4 regions of the Pseudarthrobacter sp. BIM B-2242 genome follow, and region 2 is predicted to be linked to each of the others. Evidence: riboswitches for the same ligand, from Rfam matches in the RefSeq annotation. Region 2 holds a riboswitch; each other region holds the start of a gene.
The links. Region 2 has a riboswitch for thiamine pyrophosphate ahead of thiD (bifunctional hydroxymethylpyrimidine kinase/phosphomethylpyrimidine kinase). Riboswitches for the same ligand answer to the same signal wherever they lie in the genome.
Positions count from the first base shown of each region.

Region 1: another riboswitch for thiamine pyrophosphate. It lies ahead of thiC (phosphomethylpyrimidine synthase ThiC); the one in region 2 lies ahead of thiD (bifunctional hydroxymethylpyrimidine kinase/phosphomethylpyrimidine kinase).
Region 3: another riboswitch for thiamine pyrophosphate. It lies ahead of IDT60_RS18735 (ECF transporter S component); the one in region 2 lies ahead of thiD (bifunctional hydroxymethylpyrimidine kinase/phosphomethylpyrimidine kinase).
Region 4: another riboswitch for thiamine pyrophosphate. It lies ahead of thiO (glycine oxidase ThiO); the one in region 2 lies ahead of thiD (bifunctional hydroxymethylpyrimidine kinase/phosphomethylpyrimidine kinase).

Region 1 covers NZ_CP061721.1:2,506,189-2,513,502, forward strand. The annotation lists gene trmD (tRNA (guanosine(37)-N1)-methyltransferase TrmD) at 1-753, opposite strand, end outside; gene rimM (ribosome maturation factor RimM) at 754-1,296, opposite strand; gene IDT60_RS11545 (RNA-binding protein) at 1,410-1,652, opposite strand; gene rpsP (30S ribosomal protein S16) at 1,654-2,070, opposite strand; gene IDT60_RS11555 (hypothetical protein) at 2,283-2,720, opposite strand; gene IDT60_RS11560 (VOC family protein) at 2,836-3,711, opposite strand; TPP riboswitch at 3,831-3,938, shown strand; gene thiC (phosphomethylpyrimidine synthase ThiC) at 3,933-5,777, shown strand; gene IDT60_RS11570 (alpha/beta hydrolase) at 5,760-6,494, opposite strand; gene ffh (signal recognition particle protein) at 6,601-7,314, opposite strand, start outside.
Region 2 covers NZ_CP061721.1:2,322,540-2,329,853, forward strand. The annotation lists gene proB (glutamate 5-kinase) at 1-738, opposite strand, end outside; gene obgE (GTPase ObgE) at 728-2,317, opposite strand; gene rpmA (50S ribosomal protein L27) at 2,433-2,696, opposite strand; gene rplU (50S ribosomal protein L21) at 2,756-3,064, opposite strand; gene thiD (bifunctional hydroxymethylpyrimidine kinase/phosphomethylpyrimidine kinase) at 3,337-4,812, opposite strand; TPP riboswitch at 4,932-5,028, opposite strand; gene IDT60_RS10670 (Rne/Rng family ribonuclease) at 5,145-7,314, opposite strand, start outside.
Region 3 covers NZ_CP061721.1:4,051,745-4,059,058, forward strand. The annotation lists gene IDT60_RS18725 (energy-coupling factor transporter transmembrane protein EcfT) at 1-365, opposite strand, end outside; gene IDT60_RS18730 (ABC transporter ATP-binding protein) at 362-1,972, opposite strand; gene IDT60_RS18735 (ECF transporter S component) at 1,972-2,592, opposite strand; TPP riboswitch at 2,665-2,801, opposite strand; gene IDT60_RS18740 (heme-degrading domain-containing protein) at 2,859-3,401, shown strand; gene IDT60_RS18745 (DUF4235 domain-containing protein) at 3,470-3,733, shown strand; gene mnhG (monovalent cation/H(+) antiporter subunit G) at 3,747-4,154, opposite strand; gene IDT60_RS18755 (monovalent cation/H+ antiporter complex subunit F) at 4,144-4,422, opposite strand; gene IDT60_RS18760 (Na+/H+ antiporter subunit E) at 4,419-4,964, opposite strand; gene IDT60_RS18765 (Na+/H+ antiporter subunit D) at 4,961-6,568, opposite strand; gene IDT60_RS18770 (Na(+)/H(+) antiporter subunit C) at 6,565-7,167, opposite strand; gene IDT60_RS18775 (Na+/H+ antiporter subunit A) at 7,164-7,314, opposite strand, start outside.
Region 4 covers NZ_CP061721.1:2,830,528-2,837,841, reverse strand. The annotation lists gene IDT60_RS12990 (site-specific DNA-methyltransferase) at 1-374, opposite strand, end outside; gene IDT60_RS12985 (DEAD/DEAH box helicase) at 383-2,083, opposite strand; gene IDT60_RS12980 (RNB domain-containing ribonuclease) at 2,376-3,881, opposite strand; gene thiE (thiamine phosphate synthase) at 3,967-4,695, opposite strand; TPP riboswitch at 4,723-4,842, shown strand; gene thiO (glycine oxidase ThiO) at 4,835-6,094, shown strand; gene thiS (sulfur carrier protein ThiS) at 6,091-6,327, shown strand; gene IDT60_RS12960 (thiazole synthase) at 6,331-7,146, shown strand; gene IDT60_RS12955 (4a-hydroxytetrahydrobiopterin dehydratase) at 7,206-7,314, shown strand, end outside.

The sequences.
Region 1 (7,314 bases), 180 kb from region 2:
GTACCCGAGTTCATAGAGAGCCGTACGGTCGGCACGTGGCAGCTTGCCGGCGTCGAACGTTTCCAGCAGGTCCGGGCGCCGTTCCGCCGTCCGCCGGTACTGCTGGTGGCGCCGCCACTGCGCGATCTTGCCGTGGTTGCCGCTCAGCAGCACCGCCGGCACTTCCCGCTCACGCCAGCTGGCGGGTTTGGTGTACACGGGGTATTCCAGCAGCCCGTCCGAGTGCGACTCCTCAACCAGGGATTCGGGGTTGCCGACCACCCCGGGCAACAGCCTGCCGATGGCCTCCACCATGGCCAGAACGGCTACTTCGCCGCCATTGAGCACATAGTCACCCAGGCTCATGGGCCGGACGGTGAAGTGTTCCGCCGCCCATTCGATGACACGCTCGTCGATGCCTTCGTAGCGTCCGCAGGCAAAGACTAATTGCTCTTCTTCGGCAAGCTCATGCGCCAGCGCCTGGGTGAACCGCTCACCTGCCGGCGACGGCACAATCAGGACCGGCTTGGCTGCCGGGTCAGCGTTGGCACCGGCAATGGACGCCAGCGCCTGCGCCCATGGCTCTGCCTTCATAACCATCCCGGCACCGCCACCATAGGGGGTGTCGTCCACGGACCGGTGCTTGTCCGTCGTGAATTCCCGCAGGTCGTGAACGTGCAGGTCCAGCAGGCCGTCCTGGCGTGCTTTGCCAATAAGGGACAGCTCCAGGGGTGCCAGGTACTCCGGGAAGATGCTGACGACGTCGATTCTCATCTACGCGCTGCCCTCAGGTCCGCCTGCAGCGTCGTCGGAGTTGATGTCAAAGAGCCCGTCCGGCGGCGTGAGCAGGACGAAACCTTCGGCAACGTTGACTTCAGGCACGATCTGCTCCACGAAGGGGATGAGGATTTCCTTGCCGTCAGCATCTTCGACCACCAGCAGGTCCTGGACCGGCATGGTGTGCAGGGCCGCGATCTTGCCCACCACCTGGGAGCCCACACGCGCTTCAAGCCCCACCAGTTCGTGTTCGTACCAGCCTTCGTCGTCGTCAGCTTCCAGCTCTTCGGTTTCGATGAACAGCTTGGCGCCGCGGAGCGTCTCGGCCTGGTTGCGGGTTTCGATTCCCTCGAACGCGAGCAGGAGGATGTCCTTGTTCCAGCGGGCACTCTCGACAGTCAGGGGCCCGGCCGAGGCCGGCTCCACCACGAACTCGGTGCCCGGCACAAACCGGTCCGCAGGAGCATCGGTCAAAACCTGGACCGTCACTTCCCCGCGGATTCCGTGCGGTTTGCCGATTCGTGCCACCTGAAGCTGCATCTGTTCCTCTGTTCCGGTTGTGGGTGTATCCACAGTGTTGTGATAAAAGCACTCCGGCCCCTCCACCATCATGGGTGGAAGGGCCGGAGCAAAAAACTGATAGTGCCGAGCGCTTAGCGGCGGCGGTCGGTGTCGACGACGTCGACCCTAACCGGTTCGCCGTCTGCCAGTGCCGCCACAACGGTGCGCAGTGCACGTGCGGTGCGGCCCTGACGGCCGATCACCCGTCCCAGGTCATCCTGATGAACACGGACCTCGAGGGTGTCCCCGCGGCGGTTGTTCTTCGAGCTGACCTTGACATCTTCCGGTGAATCAACGATTCCCCGGACCAGGTGTTCGAGCGCTTCTGCCAGCAATCTACTCAGCCTCGGTGGCTTCTGCTTCGGCCGGGGCCTCTGCTGCGTCAGACTGCTTTGCCTTCTTGGTGATGGCTTCCGGGATGATCACGGAACCCTTTTCCGGGGCAACAAAGGCAGCCTTGGGAGCTTTCGTCTTCAGGGTGCCTTCCTGGCCCGGGAGGCCCTTGAACTTCTGCCAGTCACCGGTGATCTTGAGGATCGCGGCAACCTGCTCGGACGGCTGTGCGCCGACGCCGAGCCAGTACTGGGCACGGTCCGTGTCGACCTCGATGTATGAGGGCTCTTCGGTGGGGTGGTACTTGCCGATCTCTTCGATGGCACGGCCGTCACGCTTGGAGCGTGCGTCCATAACGACGATGCGGTAGTACGGTGCGCGCATTTTACCAAAGCGCTTAAGGCGAATCTTTACGGCCACTTTTGTGGTCACTCCTGTTTCAGAAAAGGGTTGAACCGACGTTCTGCACCCGTGGGGCGGGCCATACTTGAGGGTTCGAAGGACAGGATCCGGACGCGGAGAGAGGGGCCACGCAGATCGAGTACCTGTTTATTGTGCCAGATCAGCGTCAGGATTTCGACTTGACACGTTTTGAAGCGGCAGCCGGGACAACGTGGAAGGCCGCCGCCGGACTAGGAAGACCAGACATACAGGCCAGTGCGCTCGGCGTCGCCGATTCCACTGGCCAGCCCGGCAAGCTGCCGGACATAGTCCCGGGCCTCGGTGACGCCGAATGGCATGTCATCCTGGGCAGCCCACTGTTCAGCGACGTCCTCCAGGACATTGCCTTCACCCTCAGTTTCGTAGCTGAGGAGGTCAGCCAGCGCACGCACCATGGCCGGCGGGACACCGAGGAGGGAGTCGCTGGAGACGTCAACCATGGCCAGTTCGTAACCCTCGCCACCGGCGTGGACGGCAGCCCCGGCAAGGTCCCCGAGCTGTTCGATCTCAAAATCACTGATTTCAGGTATCCGCAGCGCGGGTCCGGACGGCGTGCCGCCGGCATCAAGGACCCCGGCGCGTTTCAGCGCGGCGTCGTGGGTAGCTACAAAGATTTCAGTGAAGCCCATGGGAACAGCCCTCATTCCGTCGACGGTGCGGCCCAGACGGGCAGCGTAGGGTGCCGCCCCCGGCCGTTCGAAATCAGCCTAGTGCATGGTGGGCCGCACTTCCGGCCACGCCTGCTCAGCGGACGGCTACCCGGATGTTGTTGCGCCACGGATCCTCAAAGCGCAGCTCGGCACCCGTGTGCCGGGAGGCCACGCCGGCCACCTTCAGGCGGTCCGCGAGTGCTCCGACATCATCCCCGGAGGCCACCTCGATCAGCACCTCGCCGAGGCCCAGGGTGTCCTTGCGCGGCCCGGCGCCGCGGCTGTTCCAGACGTTCATGGCCATGTGATGGTGGTACCGGCCCGCCGAGACAAACAGGGCCTGGCCATGCCAGCCGGCGGTCTTTTCGAAGCCGAGGGTGCTGACGTAGAAATCGTGTGCTGACTGGACGTCCCCCACCTGGAGGTGGACGTGGCCCACGCCGGCTTCAGTGCCCAGCTGCCCGTCCAGGGATTCCTGGCTCAGGTGCTGTTCGAGGTAGCGCTGGGGCGGCAGGGCCAGGCTGTCCATCACCACTTCGGTGCCGTTCCAGGACCAGTTCTTGCGGGGCCGGTCCCAGTAGAGCTCGATGCCGTTGCCCTCGGGGTCGTTGAAGTAGAAGGCTTCGCTGACGAGGTGATCGGCGCTGCCGGTAAAGAGCCGGGGGTCGAACTGTGCTGCGGTGGCGACAGTGGCCGCCAGTGCAGCCTGGTTGTCGAAGAGCAGGGCCGTGTGGAACAGGCCTGCCTCTCCCCTGCCAGGCAAGCGCAGCGACGGGGCGGGCGCCAGGTGGACCAGGGGACGCCTGAGGCGGCCCAGGTAGACGCCGCCGTCCTCTTCGGCCACAACCTCAAGGCCCAGGGCCCGCTGGTAGTAGTCGGTCATCAGCTTCATATCGGCCACCTTGAGCATGACAGTGCCCATGGAGAGGTCGGCAGGTAGAAGATCCTGGCTGGTGGCTGCTGCAGTCATGTGAAAGCTCCCGGTCCGCTGGCTTTCGGGGTTGAAGGCCGTTATGCGTCTAATTTACTTGAAGCTTCAATTTAATACAAGTGTTCCGCGGGATCCGGGCAGCGGCTGTGGTAGCTTCGTTTTGACCACACGGGTGCCCTTGCAGGGGCTGAGATCGGGCTGACGCAGCCTGCGACCGTCGAACCTGTCCGGGTAATGCCGGCGAAGGAAGTGAGTATTCATTGAATACGCAAGAAACACAGCTGATCCCTGCCCAAAATGAAGCGGATGGGAATCACAGGCTCCGGCCGGAAACCCAATCCCTGAAGTCTCATTCGCTGGCCTTCATCAACGATGAAGACTCCGGCATCCGGGTACCCGTAACCGAAATCGCCTTGGAACCCTCGCCCAACGGCGACGCAAACGGCCCCTTCCGCGTCTACCGCACCGCGGGCCCGGGCAGCGATCCTGTCGTGGGCCTCAGCCCTTTCCGGCGCGAATGGATCGAGGATCGCGGGGACACCGAACCGTACAGCGGCCGGGAGCGGAACCTGCTCGACGACGGCAAGTCGGCTGTCCGCCGCGGCGCCGCCTCAGCGGAGTGGAAGGGCGCACAGCCGGTGCCCCGCCGCGCCGTCGCCGGCAAGACCGTTACCCAGATGCACTATGCACGGCAGGGCATGGTGACGCCGGAGATGCAGTTTGTGGCGCTCCGCGAAAACTGCGATGTTGAACTGGTCCGCAGCGAAGTGGCCGCCGGGCGTGCCATCATCCCGAACAACATCAACCACCCGGAATCCGAGCCGATGATTATTGGCAAGGCATTCCTGGTGAAGATCAACGCCAACATCGGCAACTCCGCGGTCACCAGCTCCATCGCCGAGGAAGTGGACAAGCTGCAGTGGGCCACGCAGTGGGGTGCCGACACAGTAATGGACCTGTCCACCGGCGACGACATCCACACCACCCGTGAATGGCTCATCCGCAATTCCCCCGTCCCGATCGGTACGGTGCCCATTTACCAGGCGCTCGAGAAGGTCAACGGCGAGGCCAACAAGCTCACCTGGGAGATTTTCCGCGACACCGTGATCGAACAGTGTGAGCAGGGCGTGGACTACATGACCATCCACGCCGGAGTCCTGCTGCGCTATGTCCCGCTCACCGCCAACCGCGTCACGGGGATCGTCTCGCGCGGCGGCTCCATCATGGCCGGCTGGTGCCTTGCCCATCACCAGGAGAACTTCCTGTACACGCACTTCGACGAGCTGTGCGGGATCTTCGCCAAATACGACGTCGCGTTTTCCCTGGGCGACGGCCTCCGCCCGGGCGCGACGGCAGACGCGAACGACGCCGCCCAGTTCGCCGAGCTGGACACCCTGGCGGAGCTGACCCTGCGGGCCTGGGAATTCGACGTGCAGGTAATGGTGGAAGGGCCCGGGCACATCCCCTTCCACTTGGTCCGGGAGAACGTGGAGCGCCAGCAGGAACTCTGCAAGGGTGCCCCTTTCTACACGCTGGGGCCGCTGGTCACCGACATCGCCCCGGGGTATGACCACATCACCTCGGCAATCGGGGCCACGGAAATCGCCCGCTATGGTACCGCCATGCTGTGTTACGTCACGCCCAAGGAGCATCTGGGCCTGCCCAACAAGGACGATGTGAAGACGGGGGTCATCACCTACAAGATCGCGGCCCACGCGGCCGACCTCGCCAAGGGCCACCCGGGAGCGCACGAAAGGGACGATGCCCTGTCCAAGGCAAGGTTCGAATTCCGCTGGCGGGACCAGTTCGCGCTGTCCCTCGATCCGGTGACGGCGGAGGCGTTCCATGACGAGACGCTGCCGGCCGAGCCTGCCAAGACCGCGCACTTCTGCTCCATGTGCGGCCCCAAATTCTGCTCCATGAAGATCAGCCAGGACATCCGGGACGAATATGGCTCTGCCGACGCGCAGGCAGCCATTGCCGGAATCTACAGCGGGATGCGCGAAAAAAGCGAGGAGTTCCTGGCGAAGGGCGGGAAGGTGTACCTGCCTGAACTTCAGCTCCCCGCGGCGGCAGGGGCGGCGTCCTCAGGAGGCCTGGAGTGAGCGCGCCCGGCTGACGTCGGCAATAAAGGACCGGACAGCGAAGTCACCTTCACGCGAATCCTGAGGCCGGTGCCCGCCCGCAGCAATGCGGTGCAGGGCGCCGGTCTCACGCAGGTAGCCGGCGATTTCCTCGTAGAGCGGTTCCCAGCCGCCGGTCAGGACCATCGTGGGGACGCCCGGCACGATGTGCAGCGGGGCTTCCCACGCCGGCGCCTGCAGCCGGAGCCTGCGCGCCGAACGCCTTTCTTCCTGGGATACAGGCTCCTGAAGATCCACGGCAAACATACGGCGGACGTATTCGCGCTGGAAGTCCTCATCACCCAGTTGATGCCGGACATCGAAAAGCGGCTGCATCAGGGCGCGGTGCGCGGCAGTGGCGGGAAGTTCAGCCGTCAGTGACAGACAGGCCGGTTCCACCAGCGTCAGCGAATACACGAGGTCCGGGCGTTCGACGGCGGCCGTCATCGCTGCAATGGCGCCCTGGGCATGCGCCACCACATGGCCGCCGGCGGCACCGCGGCCGTCATCCGCCAGGGACCTCAGGACAATGGCCATGTCCTCCTCAAAGGACGATTCCACCGGTTCAGCCATGGGATCGAACCCATGGCGCCGCAGGAACAGAGCATCATAGTTCAGCGCCATTCCGTGCTGCCGCGGCCACGCCGCCGCGCCGAACGGACCGGCGCCGTGCACGAAAACTACCCTCTGCTTGAACATGACCCAACCCTATTCCACGGCAATGACATCAAAAGTAAGTAGCAGTAAGTGTCGTTTAGAGCGCTCAAAACGACACTTACTGCTACTCAGTTGGGCGGGCGGGCGGTTACTTGCCGAGGAACTTGTCGAAGCCCTTGGGCAGGTTCAGCTGTGAGGGATCGAAATCGCCGGACTGCTGGCCGAAAGCCGCACCGGTGGGCAGCGCCTTGGCCGCGCCCGCACGCCGGGCTTCGGCGTCCTTGAGCTCCTGGGCTGCCTTGGCCGGGTTGCCTGAACGTGCCTTCTTCTTCGGGGCGTTTTTGCCGCCCTTCCGCGCACCGCCGGGCCCGCCCATGCCGGGCATCCCCGGCATGCCCGGCATGCCGCCGCCCTGGGCCATCTTCTTCATCATCTTCTGGGCCTGGGCGAACCGCTCCAGCAGGCCGTTGACCTCGGACACATGCACGCCGGAGCCACGCGCGATGCGTGCCCGGCGGGAACCGTTGATGATCTTCGGAGCCACACGCTCATGCGGGGTCATGGAGCGCACAATCGCCTCCACGCGGTCGATCTCGCGCTCGTCGAAGTTTTCCAGCTGCTGCCGGATGTTTTGCGCGCCCGGCATCATCATGAGCATCTTCTTCATGGAGCCCATGTTGCGGATCTGCTGCATCTGGGCCAGGAAGTCGTCCAGGGTGAAGTCTTCCTGGTCGGCGAACTTCTTCGCCATCCGGGCGGCTTCGTCCTTGTCCCAGTTCTTCTCGGCCTGCTCGATCAGGGTGAGGACGTCGCCCATGTCCAGGATGCGCGAGGCCATGCGGTCCGGGTGGAAGAGCTCAAA
Region 2 (7,314 bases):
GCCGGAGCCGGCCGCAATCGTTGCGGCTTCCACCTTGGTGGTCATGCCGCCGGTGCCCACACCGGCTTTCCCGGCCTTGCCGATGGTGACGCCGTCGAGGTCGTGCGGACCTTCCACGAGGGGAATCCGCTTGGCACCGTGCGACGGCGGACCGTCGTAGAGGGAGTCGACGTCGGAGAGCAGCACCAGCGCGTCAGCACGGACCAGGTGCGCCACAAGGGCCGCCAGGCGGTCGTTGTCCCCGAAGCGGATCTCGTGGGTGGCCACGGTGTCGTTTTCGTTGACTACCGGGACCACGCCCAGGTTGAGGAGGCGGTCCAGGGCGCGGAAGGCGTTGGTGTGCTGGCTGCGGCGCATCAGGTCGTCCGCCGTGAGCAGCACCTGGCTGACCGTCACGCCGTGCGCGCCGAACGCCTGGGTGTACCGGGCCATCAGCAGGCCCTGCCCCACGCTGGCCGCGGCCTGCTGCGTGGCCAGGTCCCGGGGCCGCTTGGCCAGGCCAAGCGGTGCCAGGCCTGCCGCGATGGCGCCGGAGGACACCAGGATGATCTCCGCACCGGCGTTGCGCTTGGTGGCAAGGGCATCAGCCAGGGCGGTGAGCGCTTCCTCGGAGATGCCGCCCTTGATGCTGGTGAGCGACGACGAACCGACCTTAACAACGATCCTGCGGGCATGCGCGAGCACGCTGCGGTCCGCGGTCCGCGGGTGCGACACCGCGGTGGCGGCGCTACTGGTCATCGTCTGCGCCCAGTCCACTCTCCTTGAGCGGCTTGGCGACACGGCGGCTGCTGACCGATTCGGTCCAGATCCCGGCCTTGCGCTCTGCTTCGAGCTCGGCGCGGGCGGCTGCCTTGGCATCCTTGCGTTCCTGCTGCTCTTCGCGCTTCTGCCCGCGGGTGGGGCGGTCGCCGATATCCGCAAAGCGGACGTCGGTGCCGCGGGGGGCAGCGAGCAGTTCCGCACCGGCCATCATGGTGGGCTCCCAGTCGAAGACCACGCCGTCGTCCTCGCCGATCACCACGGTGTCGCCTGGCTTGGCGCCCTGCTTGAAGAGTTCGTTTTCCACGCCCAGCTTGGCGAGCCGGTCCGCGAGGTAGCCAATGGCTTCCTCGTTGGTGAAGTCGGTCTGCTTGACCCAGCGCACGGGCTTGTCGCCGAGGACCCGGAACAGCGGTTCGAGGTTCTTTTCCTCGCGGCGGATCTTGAAGCCGGACTCGTTCACGGCACGGGGCCGCAGGACAGGCGGCTGGACCTTCGGCGGGGCAGCCGCAAGGGCGTCGCGGGCGGCCTGGACAATTTCCGCCATGGCAAAGCCCAGCTGGCGGAGGCCCTCGTGGCTGGTGGCAGAGATCTCGAAGACCCGGTAGCCGCGTGATTCCAGTTCGGGGCGGACGAATTCGGCCATGTCCTTGCCGTCCGGCAGGTCCACCTTGTTCAGGGCGACGAGGCGCGGCCGGTGGTTCAGGGGTACAACCTCGCCGTCCTGGCCTGCGTAGCTCATGTCCACGGCGTACTTTTCCAGTTCCGCTTCGATGATGGCAAGGTCCGAAAGCGGGTCGCGGTCTGCTTCGAGGGTGCCGCAGTCGAGCACGTGCACCAGCGCGGCACAGCGCTCCACGTGGCGCAGGAAGTGGTGGCCCAGGCCCTTGCCTTCGCTGGCACCTTCAATGAGGCCAGGAACGTCAGCGATGGTGAAACGGACGTCGCCGGCCTGGACAACGCCAAGGTTGGGGATCAGCGTGGTGAACGGGTAATCGGCAATCTTGGGCCTGGCAGCGGACATTGCCGCGATCAGGCTGGACTTGCCGGCAGAGGGGAAACCCACCAGGGCAATGTCTGCAATGGACTTCAGTTCCAGCACGATGTCAGCGGCGTCACCCTCGATGCCCAGCAGGGCAAAGCCCGGGGCACGGCGCTTCTGCGAGGACAGTGAGGCGTTGCCGAGGCCGCCCTGGCCGCCGGCGGCTGCTACGTATTCGGCGCCTTCGCCGACGAGGTCGGCAAGGACGGTTCCGTCCTTGGCCTTGACCACGGTGCCGTCCGGGACCGGCAGGATCAGGGTTTCGCCGCTTTTGCCGCCGCGCCAGTCACCCATGCCCGGGCCGCCGTTGGTGGCGTGCCGGTGCGGGGCGTGGTGGTAGTCCAGCAGTGTGGTGGTCTGGTGGTCAACGCGGAGGATGACGTCGCCGCCGTCACCGCCGTTGCCGCCGTCGGGACCGCCGAGAGGCTTGAACTTCTCCCGGTGCACGGAGACACAGCCGTGGCCGCCGGTACCGCCGGATACATGCAGTACTACCCGGTCTACAAAGCTCGCCACGTGGATCTCCTCAGTGCTGTTTCCTGGACGCCCTAGGCGCCAAGATGATTGTAATGCGGTTAAAAGAACAGTGGAGCGGACCAAATGGCCCGCCCCACCGCTTCAGAACTATGAGTTACTCTGCAGCTGCAGCAGCAACGATGTTGACGACGCGGCGACCGCGGCGGGTGCCGAACTCGACAGCTCCCGGGGTCAGTGCGAACAGGGTGTCGTCTCCGCCACGGCCAACGCCGGCGCCCGGGTGGAAGTGGGTGCCGCGCTGGCGGACGATGATCTCGCCAGCGGAAACTACCTGGCCGCCGAAGCGCTTGACGCCGAGGTACTGGGCGTTGGAGTCACGACCGTTGCGAGTGGAACTCGCGCCTTTTTTATGTGCCATTTGAAATGCCTGCCTCTAAATTCTGGGGAATCTGCTGAAAACCTGAACAGTAACGAAGGTTACTTGATACCAGTGATCTTGACCTTGGTCAGTTCCTGACGGTGACCCTGGCGCTTCTTGTAACCGGTCTTGTTCTTGAACTTCTGGATGACGATCTTCGGACCACGGAGGTCATCGAGGATCTCAGCCGTAACAGTTACCTTGGCCAGGTCCGCAGCGGCGGAGGTGACCTTGTCACCGTCTACCAGGAGCAGTGCGGGCAGCTGAATGGTGCTGCCGGCTCCACCGGGGACGCGGTTCATGGTAACGAAGTCTCCAACGGAAACCTTCTCTTGCCGGCCGCCTGCGCGGACAATCGCGTACACCACTTGGGAACTCACTTCTCTCGACGTTTATTACTAGATTTGCGTGCGGAACCTGGGCCAATGTTTGACTGGGTTCCCGCTGTGCCTCAACGCCGTGGGGTCGTAACCCAAGTGTTGGCGTAAGCACCGAAGATCTAGAATACGCTAATTTCGCCTTCGGCCGCAAATGAGGCTGGTTACGGCCGTTTGACTGTGATAGGTCCCACTAATGGGAACAACACTGACAATCCGAAACCGTGCCCGACTATCGTACCGGCTGCGTGGCCCTTCGGCGTTCAGGCATGCAGCCGCGGCGCGTCGAAGAACTCCACTTCGAACCGGCTTGAGTGCTTGAAGGCCTGAACCATGGCAGCCCGCTCGTCCCCGGAGGCCTTTCGTCCGGCGTCGTCAACCAAGGCGATCGCGTCCCGCGTGGCCTGCGCGAAATCCTCGTCCGCGTACGTCCGCAGCCATTCGGCATAAGGGTGCTCCGCCGGAGCGCCTGCCGCAAGGAACCGGGCGTGGAGTGCCTTGCCCGCCTCGGCGTACAGCCAGAAACACGGCAGCAGGGCCGCCACCGCAACTCCGTAGCTGCCGGAGGCTGGGGCGGCCAGCAGATGGTCCACATAGGACTTGGTGACCGGGCCCAGGACGTGCTCCACGGTGCGGGTGCTGAGCCAGTTGCGGTGCAGTTCGGATTCGACGTCAAGGCATTGCTGGGCAGACCTGGCCCAGAACAGCTGCGCGGCTTCTGTCGGCGCCAGCGCGCTGGCGCGGGCAAGAACCCGTGAATAGCCGTTGAGGTAGATGGCATCCTGGGCGAGGTAGTAGGCGAACTGTTCCTCTGCCAGCGAGCCGGCCGTCAGGTCGCGGATGAATTCCAGCCCGTAGATAGCCTCCAGGTAAGGGGCCGCCGTCCGCTGCAGGAGTGCAGCGAATTCCCCGGCAGCGGGAGGCTGCTGTACATGGTGGAAGTGGTGGACCGGGCCGTTGCCGCCGCCGACCCCCAGTTGGCCGGATGCCCGCAGCGCGCCGGCAAGCCACGGCTTCACCAGCAGCAGGGACGCCTCCCAATCCCCCAGCCGGGCCTGTGCAGTTGCCATGGCCGAGGACAGCGAGCAGCCCGTGCCATGACTGTTGCGCGTGGCGATCCTGTCTCCCGTCACTTCCACAACCGGCCGGGAAAGCAGTCCCCCGGCATTGACCAGGGCATCAGGGCACGTGTCGCCGTCGAGATGGCCTCCCTTAACCAGGACCGTGGCGCCGGTAGCCGCGGCCAACCGTTTTCCCTGCTCCAGCGCCTCCGCCCAGTCCCGGGCCTGGGGCTCCCCTGCCAGGATGGCGAGCTCCGCAAGGTTTGGTGTAATCAGGTCCGCAAGCGGCAGCAGGGCCCGCATGGCCGTCTCGGCCGGCTCCTGCAGCAGCCGGTCTCCACTGGTTGCCACCATCACCGGATCGAGGACCACGACGGCGGGACGTACCTTTTCCAGCCAGCTGCGGACCGCATCGATCACCTCCGCGTTGCCCAGCATGCCGATCTTGACTGCATCGATGGTGATGTCGTCGCTGATGGCGTCAAGCTGCTGGCGCAGGAACGCAGCGGGGGGAACGTGGACTGCCTGGACGCCGAGTGTGTTTTGAACCGTCAAAGCGGTGATGGCTGCCATGCCGTATCCGCCCATGGCGGCAATGCTTTTGAGGTCAGCCTGGATCCCGGCTCCCCCGGACGGATCCGAGCCGGCAATGGACAACACCCGCGGGGTATCAGTCAGAACATCCGCTGCGGCCGATGGCGCAAAGGCGGTGCCGGCGGCCGGGGCTGCTGGTCCCGGGGCTGTCAGTGGCGGCAGGGCCGCTGGAAGATCGGGGGTTGCGGGAGGAAGGACATAAGTCGAAGCCAAGGAGACATCCCTTCGCCGGTGCTAACCGGACAGGTTCTACGGGTCTGGATCTCAGCCGGCTTTCTGCCGGCACCCCGTGTCAGTCACCCAGCCTAGCCTTTCTTTGGTGCCGCTGCCCGAAGATGAAGCCGGGACGCAGAATGCCCGGACGCGCCCCCAATGAAGGGCGTGTCCGGGCATTCCGGCCTATGTCCGGCGAAGGATCAGAGTTCTGAGGCAGGAACCCCTACACCCAGGATGATCGGCGCGCTGGTTTCGACCGGTTTGGCACTTGCGGGAGCCTTGGCGGGCTCCGGCGCCTTGGCCGCGTGCGTGTGCCCGGCCGCGGCTGCAGGGACAGCTTCGTGATGCTCCACCGTGGTGGCATTGGCTGCGCCCTGGGCCCGGCTGGCACTGCGGTTCCGCCGCGGCCGTCGGGTGGCGGGCTGCTGGGTGTGATCCGAGTAGTCCCGTTCAACAACGGCGGGAACCTGGCGGGCAGGGGCTGCAGCGGGCGCGCTGACGGCCTGCCGGCTCACTTCCGGCTCTGCCTGCCTGACCTCGGCGGGCTGGCTTGCCTCCTGACCGCTTTCGGTTTCAGGGGCCGGACCGCCGAGCCTGGCGAAGGCCTCCGCCAGGCGGTCAAGGGTCAGGGCAGGGGCTTGCGGCTGGTCCTCGTGGTGCTCGACAAACGGCAGCACTACCTGTTCACCGCCGAAAGTCAGCACGGCGGCCGGGCGGCCGGTAATTTCGCCTTCCGACCGTTCCGGCGCAGGGGCGGGGGCCTCCGTGCCGGCGGCCCGGGCCGCCGCAGCAGCCTGGGCTACTTCGTCGTCATGCAGGTGGGCCGCGTGTGCTGCGGCAGCAATATTGGCCAGAGCTGCCCGCGTGGCCTCCGCCTTGGCGTGGCGCTCGGCGTCGCTGGGGTCCGGGTGGACCGTGTGGATCTGCACCGGAGCTGCCGGTGCCACCTCCAGGGGCTGGCCGCCACGGCCGCGGCGGCGCTTCCGGTCGGTCCGGCCGCCCTGCTGTGCGTCCGGACGCTGGGTGTCGCTGCGCTGGCTGTCCATCCGCTGGGTGTCCGGGCGGCTGTCCGTGCGCTGCACGTGGTGCTCGGCGGCGACAGTGTTGGCGCGACGGTGCTCCACAGGATCGTCGTGGGTGACGATTCCGCGGCCGGCGCAGGTTTCGCACTGCTCGCCGAAGACTTCCAGGAGCCCTGTGCCCATGCGCTTGCGTGTCATCTGCACCAGTCCCAGGGAGGTCACTTCGGCCACCTGGTGCTTAGTGCGGTCACGGCCCAGGCATTCCACCATGCGGCGGAGCACCAGGTCGCGGTTGGACTCAAGGACCATGTCGATGAAGTCGATGACAATGATGCCGCCGATGTCCCGGAGGCGGAGCTGCCGGACTACTTCTTCGGCCGCTTCGAGGTTGTTCTTGGTGACGGTTTCCTCGAGGTTTCCGCCGCTGCCGGTGAACTTGCCGGTGTTGACGTCCACCACGGTCATGGCTTCGGTCCGGTCAATGACCAGCGACCCGCCGGAGGGCAGGAAGACCTTGCGTTCCAGGGCCTTGTGGATCTGCTCGTCGATCCGCCAGGCGGCGAAAATGTCCTGGTCCTTGGTCCACTTCTCCAGCCGGCCCACCAGGTCCGGGGCAACGTACGTGACATAGGCCTCGATGGTGTCCCAGGCCTCTTCACCGGAGACGATGAGCTTGGAAAAGTCCTCGTTGAAGACGTCGCGGACCACCTTGATGGTGAGGTCCGGTTCGCCGTAGAGCAGTTCCGGCGCCAGCACTTTGGTGGATGTGGACTGGCTTTCGATGCCCTCCCACTGCGCCCGCAGCCGGTTGATGTCGTGGGTGAGTTCCTCTTCGGAGGCACCCTCGGCAGCGGTGCGGACAATCACACCGGCATGCTCGGGCAGGCGGTCCTTGAGGATGCGCTTGAGGCGGTTGCGTTCGACGTCGGGCAGCTTGCGGGAGATCCCCGTCATGGAGCCGCCGGGAACGTAGACGAGGTAACGGCCCGGGAGGGAGATCTGGCTGGTCAGGCGTGCGCCCTTGTGGCCGACCGGGTCCTTGGTGACCTGCACCAGGACGGTGTCGCCTGATTTCAGCGCGTTCTCGATCCGGCGCTGTTTGCCTTCGAGGTTGACCGATTCCCAGTTGACTTCACCGGCGTACAGCACGGCGTTGCGGCCGCGTCCGATGTCAACGAACGCCGCTTCCATGGAGGGCAGGACGTTCTGCACCTTGCCAAGGTAGACGTTGCCGATCAGGGAGTCCTGCTGCGTCTTGGAAACAAAGTGCTCGGCCAGGACGCCGTCTTCGAGGACGCCGATCTGGATTCTGTCGTCGCGCTGGCGGACGATCATCTGCCGGTCCACT
Region 3 (7,314 bases), 1.7 Mb from region 2:
GCGGGCAGCGCAATAGCGAGTCCGCGGAGCATAAACCCGAGCCCCAGCTGAAGCGAACCTTCGCTGATGGACCAGATCCCGACGTCGAGCAGTACAGCGCCGCTGTCCGCCGCGACGATCGCCGTGCTCCACCCGCCTACCGCTGCCGCCAGGATCAGCGGCCAGCCACGCTGCCAGAGCAGGCGCAGCGTGAGCCCGGCGAGCGGGAACAGCGCCAGCTCAGCCGCGAGCGCCACCGAGGCGGACACCCAGTCGATGGAGAGTGCCAGCACCAGGGTGATCAGGAACACCGAGCCGAACTTGGCCAGCGGGTTGGCCCGCGTCAGCAGCGCCTGGTTGCCGCGGAGGGTCAGGGTGTCCCTCATGCCGCCTCTGCTTCCTGGCGGGCGCCGCCGCGCAAGGCCGGGCCCAGACGCAGTTCGGCGCCGCCCAGGACGGCACTGAATTCTTCGTCGTGGGTCATCGAGACCACGGACGTCCCGGCGTCGAGCAGTTCAGACAGGAAGGAGGCGAGTTCTGCCCAGGTGTTGGCGTCCTGGCCGAACGTGGGCTCGTCGAGCACCAGCACCCGCGGGTGGGCAGCGAGGACCGTCGCCACCGACAGCCGCCGCTTTTCGCCGCCGGACAGCGTATACGGGTTGGCGTCCACAAGGTGCGTGAGGCGGAGCCGCTCCAACAGTTCGTCCACCCGTTCCTCGCCATGCCCCAGATGCCGCGGACCAAACATCAGCTCGTCCAGGACGCGCCCGGTGACGAACTGGTGCTCGGGCTCCTGGAACACCGTGCCGATGCGGGATATCAGCTGCTTCGCCTTCCACCTGAAGGGATCGATTCCGGCGCCTTCGGACAGTTCGACGGCGGCTGACACCTTCCCTGCCACCGGCGCCAGCAGTCCGGCGAGCGTCAGGGCGAACGTGGACTTGCCGGCGCCGTTGGGGCCGGTAACCGTGAGTGCCTGGCCGGCACGGACCTGCGCGGTGATGCCCGTTTGCACCGGCACCGGCGCGATGGTGCGGAAGCCGCGGCGGCGGGGCCGCTCGCGGGAGACTGCGACGTTCTCTGCGGCCAGCAGCAGCTGCCCGGCAACGGCGGAACCCCCGGCGGAAATGCCGCGCCGGGGACGGGTGGACGGAACATAGCCCGGCACCCACACTCCGGCACCGATCAGCATGTCCCGCGCCTCAGCGAGCACCCGGTCCGGCGGACCGTCCAGCAGCACGCCCGACGAACTGCCGGGAGCGCCGGAGGCCGCTGCCGAGCCCGGCTGCAGCACCACAATCCGGTCCACCACGTCTTTCCAGACGGACACCCTGTGTTCAACAACCACCATCGTGGCACCCGTCTTGTCGAGGCAACGGCCCACCGCGTCCCGCACCTCAAGGACGCCTGCGGGGTCGAGGTTGGCTGTCGGCTCATCCAGCAGGATCAGTCCCGGCCGCATGGCCAGGATGCCCGCCAGCGCCAGCCGCTGCTTCTGCCCGCCGGACAGGGCCGACGTCGGGTGGTCCAGCGGGAGCCGGGCGGCACCCGGGGATCCGACGGCACTGCGCAGCCCGACGTCGTCGAGCGCCTCGTGGACCCGCTTCCAGATCTCGTCCCGCGGAACAGCCAGGTTTTCGGCGCCAAAGGCGACGTCGTCGCCCAGCCGCGAGAGGACCACCTGCGTTTCAGGATCCTGCTGCATCAGCCCTGCACGGCCGCGCCGGCTCCGCGGCGCAACGCCGTCGATCAGCAGCGAACCGGTCTCGTCGGCGTCGTCCCCTTCATCCCCCAGCACCCCGGCGAGGGCGTGCAGCAGCGTCGATTTGCCTGCGCCGGAAGGGCCCAAAAGCAGCACCCGCTCACCAGGGGCGATGTCGAGGTCCAGCCCCTGGACGGCGGGGGCGGCACGGCCGGCGTGCCGCCAGCCCCAGCCACGGGCTGATACCGCAGCGGGGCGCACCGCGGAAGCGCCGGCGTCGAAAGCGGTCATCAGTTGAAGACGGGTTCCGAGAAGGCCTTCCGGGACGCGAAGGAGCTCAGGACGCCGGTTTTGGCGAGGCCGCGGGTGGCGATCCAGGACACGGCGCCGGCAATGACGGCACCGGAGATGGCGCAGAACAGAATGTACGCGGCCTTGTCGCCGGCCTCGTAGGCGATGTTCCAGCCCCAGGGCGCGAAGGAATCGTTCAGGCCGCAGAACAGTCCGGCGCCGGCGCCGGCGAGCAGGGCCACGGGCAGGTTGAACTTCCTGTAGGCGAAGGCGGCGAACACCAGTTCGGCGCCGAGGCCCTGCAGGATGCCGGAGATCAGCACGGTGGTGCCGTACTGGGAACCCATCATGAGCTCACCGGTCGCGGCCACGGCCTCACAGAACAGCGCTGCGCCCGGTTTGCGGATGATGAGCATGCCCAGCACGGCCGGAATCATCCAGCCGCCCGCGATCAGGCCTGTGAGGGGCGGGTAGGTGGCGTTCATCGGCGCGGACACCAGCGCTGCGCCCTGGGACCAGGCCCAGAAAATGACGCCGCCGGCGATGGCGATCAAAGCCGCCACCACAATGTCCACAACGCGCCAGGAATAGCTGGCCTTCTTGAGTCCTGCTGTTGTCATTTCTGCCTCCTGAGGTACAGGAGGGGAGAGTATTCGCGGTTTCGGCCCGGCCTGCGCCGCCCGGTTCCGGACACTCTGAGAAGCTCGACTCCCTTGCGCCGGTACTAACCGGATCAGGTTCGAGGGTCTGCGGCTGTCCGCACTCTCAGCGCCCATCCACCGGCTGCATCCCTGCAGTGCCCGACGGCGGCGCTCCCCTGTCGTAAATAAATCTGCCCTGATGGGCGTGACCCAGTTTACACCGCAGGAGCGGTAGATTGTGGGCCATGACTGCCGACGCCTCGAATGTGACCGTGTTCGATCCCGACTCCGGCGAAGCCCAGCCGCCAGGCTCGCTCGAGGCTCTGATCGCGCGGATAGAGGCTGAGGTCAGCGAGCTGCAGTTCCCCCGGTTTACCAAGGACGACGCCCTCAACCTTGGGCTGCTGCTGGTGGAGCTGGGCAAATCCCGGAAGCTGCCCATCGCCATCGACATCACCAAGGGTGAACAGGTCCTTTTCCATGTGGCCCTGGACGGCGCCACGCCCGACAACGGGCACTGGATCCGGGCGAAGCAGCGCACGGCCGCGCGCTACGACGTCCCGTCCCTGCTGGTGGGCCTGCGCGGAAGGCTGGGCGGCGGCCGGATCGAGGACCAGGGCTGGTACGACGAATCGACCTACGCGGCCCACGGCGGCTGCTTCCCGGTCTACGTCACGGGAGTCGGGGCGGTGGCGACGGTGGCTGTCTCCGGACTCCCGCAGATGCAGGACCACAACCTCGTGGTGGAGGCGGTGCGGGAAATACTGGCCTCCATGGGGCAGCCCTAGGTGCTGACCGCCGGCCTGATCACGTTAGGCTAAAGGCAGTCCCCGATCCGCCACAAGGAGTTCAACCCATGAACCTGTTCATCAAGCTGCTCGGCACAGGAATCAGCCTCGCCGCCGGGTTTGTCGGCACCAAGGTGGTTAATACCGTGTGGGAAAAGTCCACCGGCCGTAAGCCCCCCACAGGCAAGGACGAAGACACCCCCACAAGCCTGCGCTCGGCGTTGACGTTTGCGCTCATTTCAGCCTCGGTCAGCACCATCATCCAGGTCCTCGCCAACCGCGGCACGCAGCGGGCCATCACGCGTTTCGCCAAGAGCCAGGACATCGTCTAGTCCCGGCCGGGAATCAGTCCCGGCCGCCAGCGTCGGACGCGTTATCCCTGGACGACTGCGCGGCCTTCTCCACCACGGCATCCAGGTCATCGGAGCTGAGCAGCTCGCGGTGCAGGTGCTTGGTGCGGTAGCCGGAGCGGCCCACCATATGGGCGGACACCGGCACCGTCAGTAACTGGAAAATCCACGCCACCAGCAGCACCGGCCATACCCACAGCGTCCGCATCTGCAGACCGATGGCGGCAAGCAGCAGGAAAAGGCCCAGCACCTGCGGCTTGGTGGCCGCGTGCATCCGGCTCAGCAGGTCCGGGAAGCGCAGCAGGCCGACGGCGGCGGCCAGGGACATCAGCGCACCCACCACCAGGAAAACCGCCGTCAGGGTATCGATGATGCCATCCACCACGTTCGGTTCAGGACTCATGGGTCTGCTCCCGCCGGTCGGCCACAAAGCGTGCCACTGTGACCGAGCCGATGAAACCGACAACGGAAAGCGCCACGAGCAGCATCAGGTTGTTCAGGTGCCTGTTGACGGCCATGTCAACGCACAGTGCCGCGCCGAGGATGGCGAGCAGGACGTCGGAGGCCAGCACGCGGTCCAGCAGCGACGGGCCGCGGGCGATCCGGATGATGGCTCCCGCCGCAGCCAGCGAAAGAATGACTGCGGTGACAGTCAGGACGGTCTGCATCATGCTGCGGCCTCCTGCCGGACGAGTTCGAGTTCTTCCGGGCTGCCCATGATCCTGATCAGGCGGGCTTCGATGGAACGGACTTCGCTGCGCAGGTTCTCTGCGTCCTCTGGTGTGCTGACATTAAGCGCGTGCAGGTACAGGGTGGACGTTGACCGGTCCACTTCCACCACCAGGGATCCGGGGATCAGCGAGATCACGTGCCCCACGGCGGTGACGATCAGGTCCTGGTGGCTTCGCAGCCGGACAGCCACGACGGCGTTGATCACCTTCGGTCCGCGGATGGCCGCCAGGTACATCACCTCGATGCTCGCTGCCGCCACCCGCCACAGGAACTGCAGGGCGAAGGGCACGGCGTAGAGGATATTGAAGCGGCCGCTGAGTTCCACCGGGGGGAGGTAGAACATGCGTGCCACCAGCACGGACAGCAGCGCGCCAAAGAGCAGGTTGCCGGGGCTGAAGTCCTGCCACAGCGCACCCCAGACAATCACCAGCCAGACCAGGAGCGGAAGTTCCTGGCGCAGGGAAATCCGGCGGCGGCTCATTTGCCGCCTCCCGGCTTCAGCGCCAGCGGCGGAACCTCGGTGTCTTCACCCAGCACGGCCTGGATGTAGGAGGACCTGTCAAGCATTTCCTCGGCAGCCTGGTCCGAGACCCGGAACAGCGGCCCGGCGAAAACCGTGAGGGCCACGCCAAGGATCACCAGGCCGAAGGTGGAGCCCACCATGGTCCGCGGCAGCAGCGTGACGTTGTTGCGGCCCGCCCGACGGCCGGTGTCAGAATCCTCGGGTACGGCCAGCAGGACCGGATCCGGGTGTTCGGCGTCCGAGGGCTTGCGCCAGAAGGCACGGTTCCACACCCTCGCGACGGCCAGGAGCGTCAGCAGGCTGGTGACCACGCCGCCGATCACCAGGGCGTAGGCCAGCGGAGTGCCCAGTCCGATCCCGGCCTGGATCAGGCCCACCTTGCCCAGGAACCCGGAGAAGGGCGGAATGCCGGCCAGGTTCATCGCCGGCACAAAGAAGAGCAGGGCAAGCATGGGCGAGAGCTTGGCCAGGCCTGCCAGCCGGTCCACCGAGGAGCTGCCGCCACGCCGTTCGATCAGGCCCGTGACAAGAAAGAGGCTGGTCTGGATGGTGATGTGGTGCGCCACGTAGAACACGGCAGCACCCAGGCCGGCCACGGAAGACATGGCCAGGCCGAACACCATGTAGCCGATGTGGCTGACCAGGGTGAAGGACAGGAGACGTTTGATGTCGCTCTGGGCCAGGGCACCAAGGATCCCCACCACCATGGTCAGCAACGCCGCCACCATCAACGGAGTGTTCAGGCTGTCGCCGGGAAAGAGCAGCGTTTCTGTCCGGACCATCGCATACACACCCACCTTGGTCAGCAGGCCGGCGAACACCGCAGTGACCGGCGCCGGCGCGGTGGGGTACGAGTCAGGCAGCCAGAAGGAAAGCGGGAAAACAGCCGCTTTGATCCCGAAGGCCACCAGGAGCATCACGTGCAGCAGTGTCTGCGTTCCCTCATCCAGGTCCGCAAGCTTGACGGCGAGGTCCGCCATGTTCACAGTTCCGGTGGCCCCGTAGACCATCGCGATGGAGATCAGGAACAGGACGGAGGACACCACGGACACCACCACGTAGGTGACGCCCGCACGGATCCGGGGGCCGGTACCGCCCAGGGTCATCAGCACGTAGCTTGCGGTCAGGAGGATTTCGAAGCCGACGTAGAGGTTGAACAGGTCCCCGGACAGAAACGCGTTCGACACACCCGCCACGAGGATCAGGAAGGTCGGGTGGAAGATCGATACCGGGGCGTCCTGGTCGCCGTCGGCCATGCCCTGGCCGGTGGCGTAGATCAGCACCGCGAGGCTGACGGCGGAGGAGACCACCAGCATCAGGGACGAGAACTGATCCACCACCATGGTGATGCCCCAGGGCGGCAGCCACCCGCCGATGTTCACCGCAGCGGTCCCGCCGTCCCAGACCGACGCAAGCAGGAAGCACTCCAGCAGAAGCGTCAGGGACAGTACAGCGATGCTCACGGCCCGCTGCGCACGGGAGTGCCGGAACAGCAGGAAGGCCAGTGCGGCGCCGAGGATGGGAAGCAGGACGGCGAGCGGGGCAAAGCTTGCGATGTTCACTTCACACCTCCTTCGGGGCCAGGGGTCACGTTCCGTGAACCGGGTTGCTCTTCTGCGGCGGCATCTGCGGCCGGCATCTTCTTGGCGCCGGCCGAAATTTCTTTGCCGGACTCGGCGTCCCCGGAGTCGGGGCGGCCTGAGCCTGCATGGTCGGAGATGCTGCTGCCGTCGCTGCCAAGCATGGTCAGGGGGAATTCCGATGTTTCGGCCGGAATCGGGGCGTCGTCCTCGGCGTCGAACCGCGGCGTCTCGGCGACCCTGAGGTCCTCGATGTCATCCTGGATCTCATCCTGGCGGGCAAGGACCCACGTGCGGTAGATGATGCCGAGCATAAACGCTGTCACCGCAAACGAGATCACGATCGAGGTCAGGATCAGGGCCTGCGGAAGGGGGTCGGCATATTCGTTGGCACCGGTGTCCTTGTTGAAGAACGGCGCCAGGCCGGCGTAGCCACCCGTGGCCAAAATCAGCAGGTTGGTGGCGTTGGCCAGGAGCATCAGCCCCAGCAGCACGCGGGTGAGGCTGCGTTCCAGGATCAGGTAGATGCCGCACGCATACAGGGCACCCATCACAATCAGCAGGGTCAGGTTGACACTCATCCGTGGCCCTTCGCTGTGGTTTCGGTGGACATGGCCACGGGCTCGTGGCCTTCGGCGGGCCCCGCGGCGGCCAGCACGTCGCCGGCCAGGGCGTCCTCCGCGAGTGCTTCCTCGGCTGGTGCTTCCTCGGCGGGCCCGGACGTTTGT
Region 4 (7,314 bases), 510 kb from region 2:
AGCATCACCTTGGCGTAATGGACTTCCCGGTAATCCAGATGGAGGTAGAGCGTGCCGTCGTCAGCCAGCAGCCGCCAGGCTTCCACGAGCCGCGGCTCCAGGAAAGACCAGTAATCGCTGAAGGCGTCGTCATAGCGGTGCAGTGCGCCCTTGATGGTGTCGTACGAGCGGCCCTTGAAGCCCACGCGGTCCCCGTCACCGCCGGCGTTGAGCACCATCCGCGTTTCCTGGCGCGTCTGGGCCCTGCCGGTGTTGAAGGGCGGATCCACGTAAATGAGTGTGAAGGCGCCGTCCGGCAGCGAGGGGAGGAACTCCGCGTTGTCCGCGTGAACCACCAGGTTGCTGCCGTCCGGCGCCCAGACGGTGTCAGTCATCGAGGCTGTTATGCCTCAGTGCTGCGTTGCTGCGGGCCGTTGTCGGCTCCGGCTACCACTTCGCCGTTGCGGCGGCGGGTGCGGGTCCTGCTGCGGCGGGCGCGGGGGTCCACTTCGCCATCGGCCGTAGCCGCAGCAGCGGGTTCGGCGGCGGGCCCGGTGGCGGCGGTCGCCGCATCGGACGTACGACGACGGCGGTCGCCTGAGCGGGCGCCTTCGGAGCCGCTGCGGCGGCTGGAGTCACGCCCGCCTGAACGGCCGGCGTCGCGACCGCTGTCACGTCCGCCGTCCCTTGCGCCGTCCCTTGCGCTGCCGCGCGTGTTCTTCTTGCCGGTCTCGCCCAGGTCCTCCAGGACTTCGGCGTCAACACCGGCGAGCGTGCGCTTGTTGCGGGGCAGCCGGCCCTTGGTGCCTTCCGGAATGTCCAGCTCTTCGTACAGGTGCGGGGAGGAGGAGTACGTCTCCACCGGCTCGGGGTAGCTCAGGCCCAGTGCCTTGTTGATCAGGCCCCAGCGCGGCATGTCGTCCCAGTCAACGAAGGTCACGGCGGTGCCCTTGTTGCCGGCGCGGCCGGTGCGGCCCACGCGGTGCAGGTAGATCTTTTCGTCCTCAACGCACTGGTAGTTGATGACGTGCGTGACGTCGTCCACGTCGATGCCGCGGGCGGCGACGTCGGTGGCCACCAGGACGTCCACCTTGTTGTTGCGGAAGGCCCGGAGTGCCTGCTCACGGGCACCCTGGCCCAGATCGCCGTGGATGGCGGCGGCGGCGAAGCCACGGTCCACCAGTTCCTCGGCCACCTTCGCGGCCGTGCGCTTGGTCTTGGTAAAGATGATGGTGCGGCCGCGGCCGCGGGCCTGCAGGATGCGCGCAACAACTTCAACCTTGTCCATGCTGTGGGCACGGTAGATGAGCTGGCGGATGTCGCGCTTGGTGAGGCCCTCGTCGTCGGGATCAGCTGCCCGGATGTGGGTGGGCTGCGTCATGTACCGGCGGGCCATGGCGATGACCGGGCCCGGCATGGTGGCGGAGAACAGGAGGGTCTGACGGACCGCCGGCGTAGCCGCGATGAGCGTTTCCACATCCGGGAGGAAGCCCAGGTCCAGCATTTCGTCGGCCTCGTCAAGGATGACCATCTTGACGTTCTTCAGCACCAAGTGCTTCTGCTTGAACAGGTCGATGAGGCGGCCGGGGGTGCCCACCACCACCTCGACACCCTTCTGCAGGGCCTCCACCTGTGGCTCGTACGCACGGCCGCCGTAGATGGTGGCGATGCGGGCATTACGCTTCCGCGACGCGTTCTGGAGGTCGTTGGCCACCTGGACAGCCAGTTCGCGGGTAGGCACAATGACCAGGGCCTGCGGCGCACCGGGAACGGCGAGCTTGTCGAAGCCGGCGTCGTCCGGGCCCACCACGCGCTGCAGCGCAGGGATGCCGAAGCCGAGGGTCTTGCCGGTGCCGGTCTTGGCCTGGCCAATGATGTCGTGGCCGGAGAGGGCTACGGGCAGGGTCATGGCCTGGATGGGGAAGGGGTGGGTGATCCCGGCGTCAGCAAGGGATTCGACGATATCGGCGCGGACGTTGAAGTCGGCGAAGGATTTCTCCGCGATCTCATGCGGCTTCTCATCCGAGATGATGGTTTCTTCGGGTTCGATTGTTTCGATGCCGGAATCGTCAGTCAGGATCTGGTGGGTATGCAATTCACTCACAGGGGAGTTTCCTTATTCATTTGGGCATTGGCGCTGCGTGCTCAACGGCCGGCCAACGTGGCCGGACCGGAGCACGCTCGAAGCGCGCAAGCAAATCCAGTGGAAGCCGATCGCGGGCTATCTAAATGCTGGCACTGGTGACCAGCGGGTCAATCTCAAGATCGCGTAGGGGCGGGCTTGTTGAATTCAAAATCAAGGAAATCAACGACCGGGCATCCATATCTACTTCTCCAGTCTAGCCGCACGGACCCCAAATACCGGCTTTTGCCCGTTCAGGCAGGGCCGGTGCACCTCAGGACAGCAACTCGAAGTGGACCTCACGGGCCGCGATGTCGGAGGAGATCAGGCGGACCCGGACCTTGGTCCCGGACTCGAGGTCGCCTGCGCACCGCGCCGTGACGGCTGGCTCGGCGATCTGGATGATCCCCGACGGCCCGTTTCCATTCTTAGCGGCACCGTTCCTGCCGTTTCCGTTCTTGCCCGCGCCGCCGTTTCCGTTGTCCTTCTGGGGCTTGGATCCTGAAATGACGATTGCATCAAAGTCCTGGCCAACGTGGTTGACCAGGAGCGCCGCCTCCACGGTGTCCAGGGCCATGCGCTCCATCCGGGCTGCCAGCTGGTCCGAGCCGGCCATGATTTCCGGCAGGGTGGGCAGGGCTTCCCGCGCCCAGTCCGGCACCGGCTTGCCGTTGCTGAGGGCCTCGCAGATCACCAGGACAAAGCGGTCTATGAGTCGCCGGAGTGGCGCCGTGGTGTGGGCGTAGGCGGCGCCGATCGCCGACTGGATGGCATCGTCAGGGACATCGCCGTCAAAGGCCGTGTAGCTGGCTCCGCGAAACAGCATGCCGGCGGAATGCATGATGGCCAGTTGCCGGGGCTCGGTGGGATCGAGGCTGCGAAGGTACTCGCCATAGCTGATTTTCCCGTCCCAGGCCTTGCCGAGGGCCACGGTCTGGAGCCGGAAATGCCGGAGTGAGCGCTCGTCAGGGGCGGGCATGGTGCGCAGGATGCCGACTTTTCCGGCGAGCATCAGGTTGGCGGCCGCCATTCCGGTCATCAGCGAAATCTGCGCGTTCCAGTCCTCCACCGGGAGCTGCGGGGCAGCGGCAATCCGGTAGCCGCCGTCGGGCGTCTGCACGATTTCCTGTTCTGGCATGTTCAGGCTGGCACCGCCGCGCTGCCGTTCCAGCTCAACGCGTTTAAGGCCGACGTCTTTCAGCAGCTGCAGGACGGGATTGGCGGTTCCGGCGTCGATGTCCGCCTGGACGCCCTTGTAGTCCAGCTTGGCCCGGCTGCGGATGGTTGCACGCCGGACGGAGACGCTGGAGACCTGCGCGGCGTCGTCGAGCCCGAAATCCCACACGAACGCTGAACACAGCTGGTCCGCCAGGAGGCTGCCGGCCTGCTCGCTGATGACCTCGGGGTGCAGCGGAATCCGGCCGTCAGGGGCGTAGAACGTCTGGCCGCGGCGGCGCGTTTCGGTGTCCAGGCTGCCGCCGGGGCGGACAAACGAGGGTACATCCGCGATGGCGTACAGCACCCGGTAGCCTGCGCCGGCGCGTTCGATAAACAGTGCCTGGTCCAGGTCCGTGGACGACGCCGGATCGATCGTCAGGAACTCAACGTCCGTCATGTCGGTGGCGGGTAGCTGGTGCGCAGCAACGGCCGCTTCGGCGTCGCGGACCGCTTCTGCCGGGTAAGGACCCGGCAGTTCCAGCTCGGTCCGGAGGGCGCTCAGTGCTGCCGCGAGGGCGTTGGTCTGCTCGTGGACGTTGGGGGCCAACCGATGATGGGACACGAAAGTCAGGTTAGCCCGGTTTCCCTGATTCGTGCACGCCCCGCCCCGCTGCGCGCCGGATTCTCAAGAGCCGGGCGCCGGACCGTCAGGATGCGGCGGCATCCAGGGCTGCCACGAGCGCTGCGGCTGCTGCCGTGGGGTCGGAGGCTTCCGTAATGGCCCGCACCACCACAATCCGGCCGGCTCCGGCTTCAACCACCTGTTCGACGTTGCCCAGGTCGATGCCCCCGATCGCGAACCAGGGCAGGGTGCTGTCTGCTGCGGAGACGGCCTCCGCGGCATAACGCACAAGGTCAAGGCCGACGGCGGCCCGGCCGGGTTTTGTGGGGGTGGCCCATACCGGTCCGACGCAGAAGTAGTCCAGACCGCCGTCGGCAGTCACCGCCGCGGACATCCGGATGGCACCTTCGATCTGTTCGGAGGTGTGGGTGGACAGGCCCACTGCTGCCCCGGCGCCGAGCAGGGTGCGGGCCGACGCCACGGGCAGGTCCTTTTGCCCGATGTGGAAGACGGGCGCGCCGGACAGCATGGCGATGTCTGCGCGGTCATTGACTGCCCAGAGCCGTCCGTGGCGGGCTGCGGCTGCCTGCAGTACGGCCAACAGTTCCAGTTCCTCGGCGGCTTCGACTTCCTTATCGCGGAGCTGGATGATATCCACCCCGCCGGCGAATGCCGCGTCCACAAAATCAGCGAAGTCACCGCGGTCCCGCCGGGCATCAGTGCACAGGTATAACCGTGCGGTGGCGGGCAGGGTGCCGCCCGTCGCCTGGGCGGAGTAGCTGGGCACGATGTGGGGACTGGAGTGCGCGTTCATGAAAACCACCATAGTTCCCCTAAACTGGGCGAGTACTGCGGGAGCCCGTAACAGCCGTCACAAAGCGGCCGGGCTGAGAGGGCATCAGAGCCGACCGCTTGACCTGATCCGGCTAGTACCGGCGTAGGGAAGGAAACACATGGTCCTGCACGCGGACGTCGCCGTGATCGGTGGCGGAGTCATTGGCCACGGCATCGCCTGGGAGGCACGGCGCTCCGGCCGGTCCGTGGTCCTGATCGATGACGCGCCCGGCTCCGGGGCCAGCTGGGCGGCCGCCGGCATGCTCGCCCCCGTCAGTGAACTGCATTACCAGGAGGAAGACCTCCTGGACGTCATGCTCGAGTCCTCAAGCCGGTGGCCCGCGTTTGCAGCCGACCTCGCCCGCGCGGGGGCGGCGGACACCGGGTACATTACGACGCCGACCCTCGCCATCGGCGCCGACGCTGCGGACCGCCGCACCCTGATGGACCTGCGGAGCGTTCAGCAGGCGAACGGGCTTCTGGTAGAGCCGCTGCCCCTCCGGGAAGCGAGGGCCAGGGAACCGCTGTTGAGCCCGGCAATTTCCTGCGCCTTGGACATCCCGGCGGACCACCAGGTGGATCCGCGGAAGCTGGTGGCCTCGCTCCGTCAGGTCCTGGCCGTCCATAAACCGGGGGCAGGAACCGCCGTGGCCGGTGCCCGTGACGGGTTCGCCGTCGATCACCTCGCAACTGGCCTGCGCTGGGAGGGCGGCCGTGTCAACGGGGTGACGCTGGCCAACGGCGGCACAGTCATCGCCGGTGAGACCATTGTGGCCAACGGCGTGCAGGCGGCCTCGCTCGCCGGCTTGCCGGACGGGCTGCATCTGCCGCTGCGGCCTGTCTACGGCGATATCCTGCGCCTCGCCGTTCCCCGGCATTTGCGCCCGCTGGTTACCTCCACCGTCCGTGGCCTGGTCCACGGGGTGCCGGTCTACATCGTTCCGCGGCAGGACGGCACCGTGGTGATCGGCGCAACCCAGCGGGAGGACGCGCTGTCCGCGGCGGGGGACGGAACCGGGGCGGGCTCTGCGGTCTCGGCCGGCGGCGTCTACCAGTTGCTGCGCGATGCCCAGGCGCTGCTGCCCGCCGTCGCCGAGTTGGAACTCCTGGAATCCACCGCCCGGGCGCGGCCGGCCACGCCGGACAATGCACCGCTGCTTGGCCGGGTGCCTGCCAGCGCAGCCGGCACCGGGCACATCCCCGGGCTGATTATTGCTACCGGGTTCTTCCGCCACGGCGTCCTGCTGACCCCTGGTGCGGCGGCTATCTGCCGGGACCTGCTGGACGGCCGGCATGAAGCCCGCTGGGACGCCCTCAGCCCGGGCAGATTCTCCGGCCTTCCCCGAGTAACTTCTCAACCCACAAAGGAAACAGCATGAACATCACCCTCAACGGCGCGCAGCATGCCGTGCCGCACGACGCGTCCATTACCAGCCTCGTCAGCCAGATCACCGGCCGCCGCCTCGGCGTCAACGGCCAGGCGGCTGACGGACAGAAGCTCGGTGTGGCCGTCGCCCACAATTCCGAAGTAGTTCCGCGCAGCCAGTGGCATGCCACGGCGCTCGCCGAAGGTGACAACGTAGAACTGGTCACCGCAGTTCAGGGTGGCTAAATCATGACAGTAACCACCAGCATCAGCACAACGAACCACTCCGCAGTTGCGGACCGGCTGGTCATCGACGGGGTTGAGCTGGGCTCGCGCCTCATCATGGGCACCGGCGGAGCGCCCAGCCTCGACGGGCTGGGCGCCGCCCTCCTGGCATCAGGAACGGAATTGACCACTGTGGCGATGCGGCGGTACTCGCCGGCGGAGTCCGGGTCCCTCTTCCAGCTCCTGGTGGACCACGGGATCCGGGTCCTGCCCAACACTGCCGGCTGCTTCACGGCCAAAGACGCCGTCATGACCGCGGAGCTTGCCCGCGAGGCGCTGGAAACGGACTGGGTCAAGCTGGAAGTCATCGCCGACGAACAGACCCTGCTGCCGGACGCCGTCGAACTCGTGGACGCCACCGAACAACTGGTGAACCGGGGCTTCAAGGTATTCGCCTACACCAACGATGATCCGGTGCTCGCCCTCAGACTGGAAAACCTTGGTGCCACCGCGGTCATGCCGCTTGGCGCGCCGATCGGCACAGGCCTGGGGATCCTGAACCCGCACAACATCGAACTGATCGTCTCGCGCGCCTCGGTACCTGTGGTGCTGGACGCCGGCATCGGCACGGCGTCGGACGCGGCGCTGGCCATGGAACTGGGTTGTGACGCCGTCCTGCTTGCTACGGCCGTGACCCGCGCCCAGAATCCCGCGCTGATGGGGGAGGCCTTCAAACACGCCGTGATCGCCGGTAGGCTGGCGAAAGCGGCCGGGAGGATACCGCGCCGCGAGCACGCCCTGGCGTCATCGGCGATGGAAAACCGGGCCGAATTCCTCTAGGCCGCGACCTTCCGCCGTGTCGGCCGGGACGGGCTCACGGATCAACCAAGGAGTCCGCTATGGCCGGCACCCAAGACCTCCTCACCCGCGATCAGATTGCCGCCGCCCTGGCGGGGCTTCCTGACTGGAGGTACCGGCTGGGCGGGCTCGTCACGGTCTTCAAAGCGC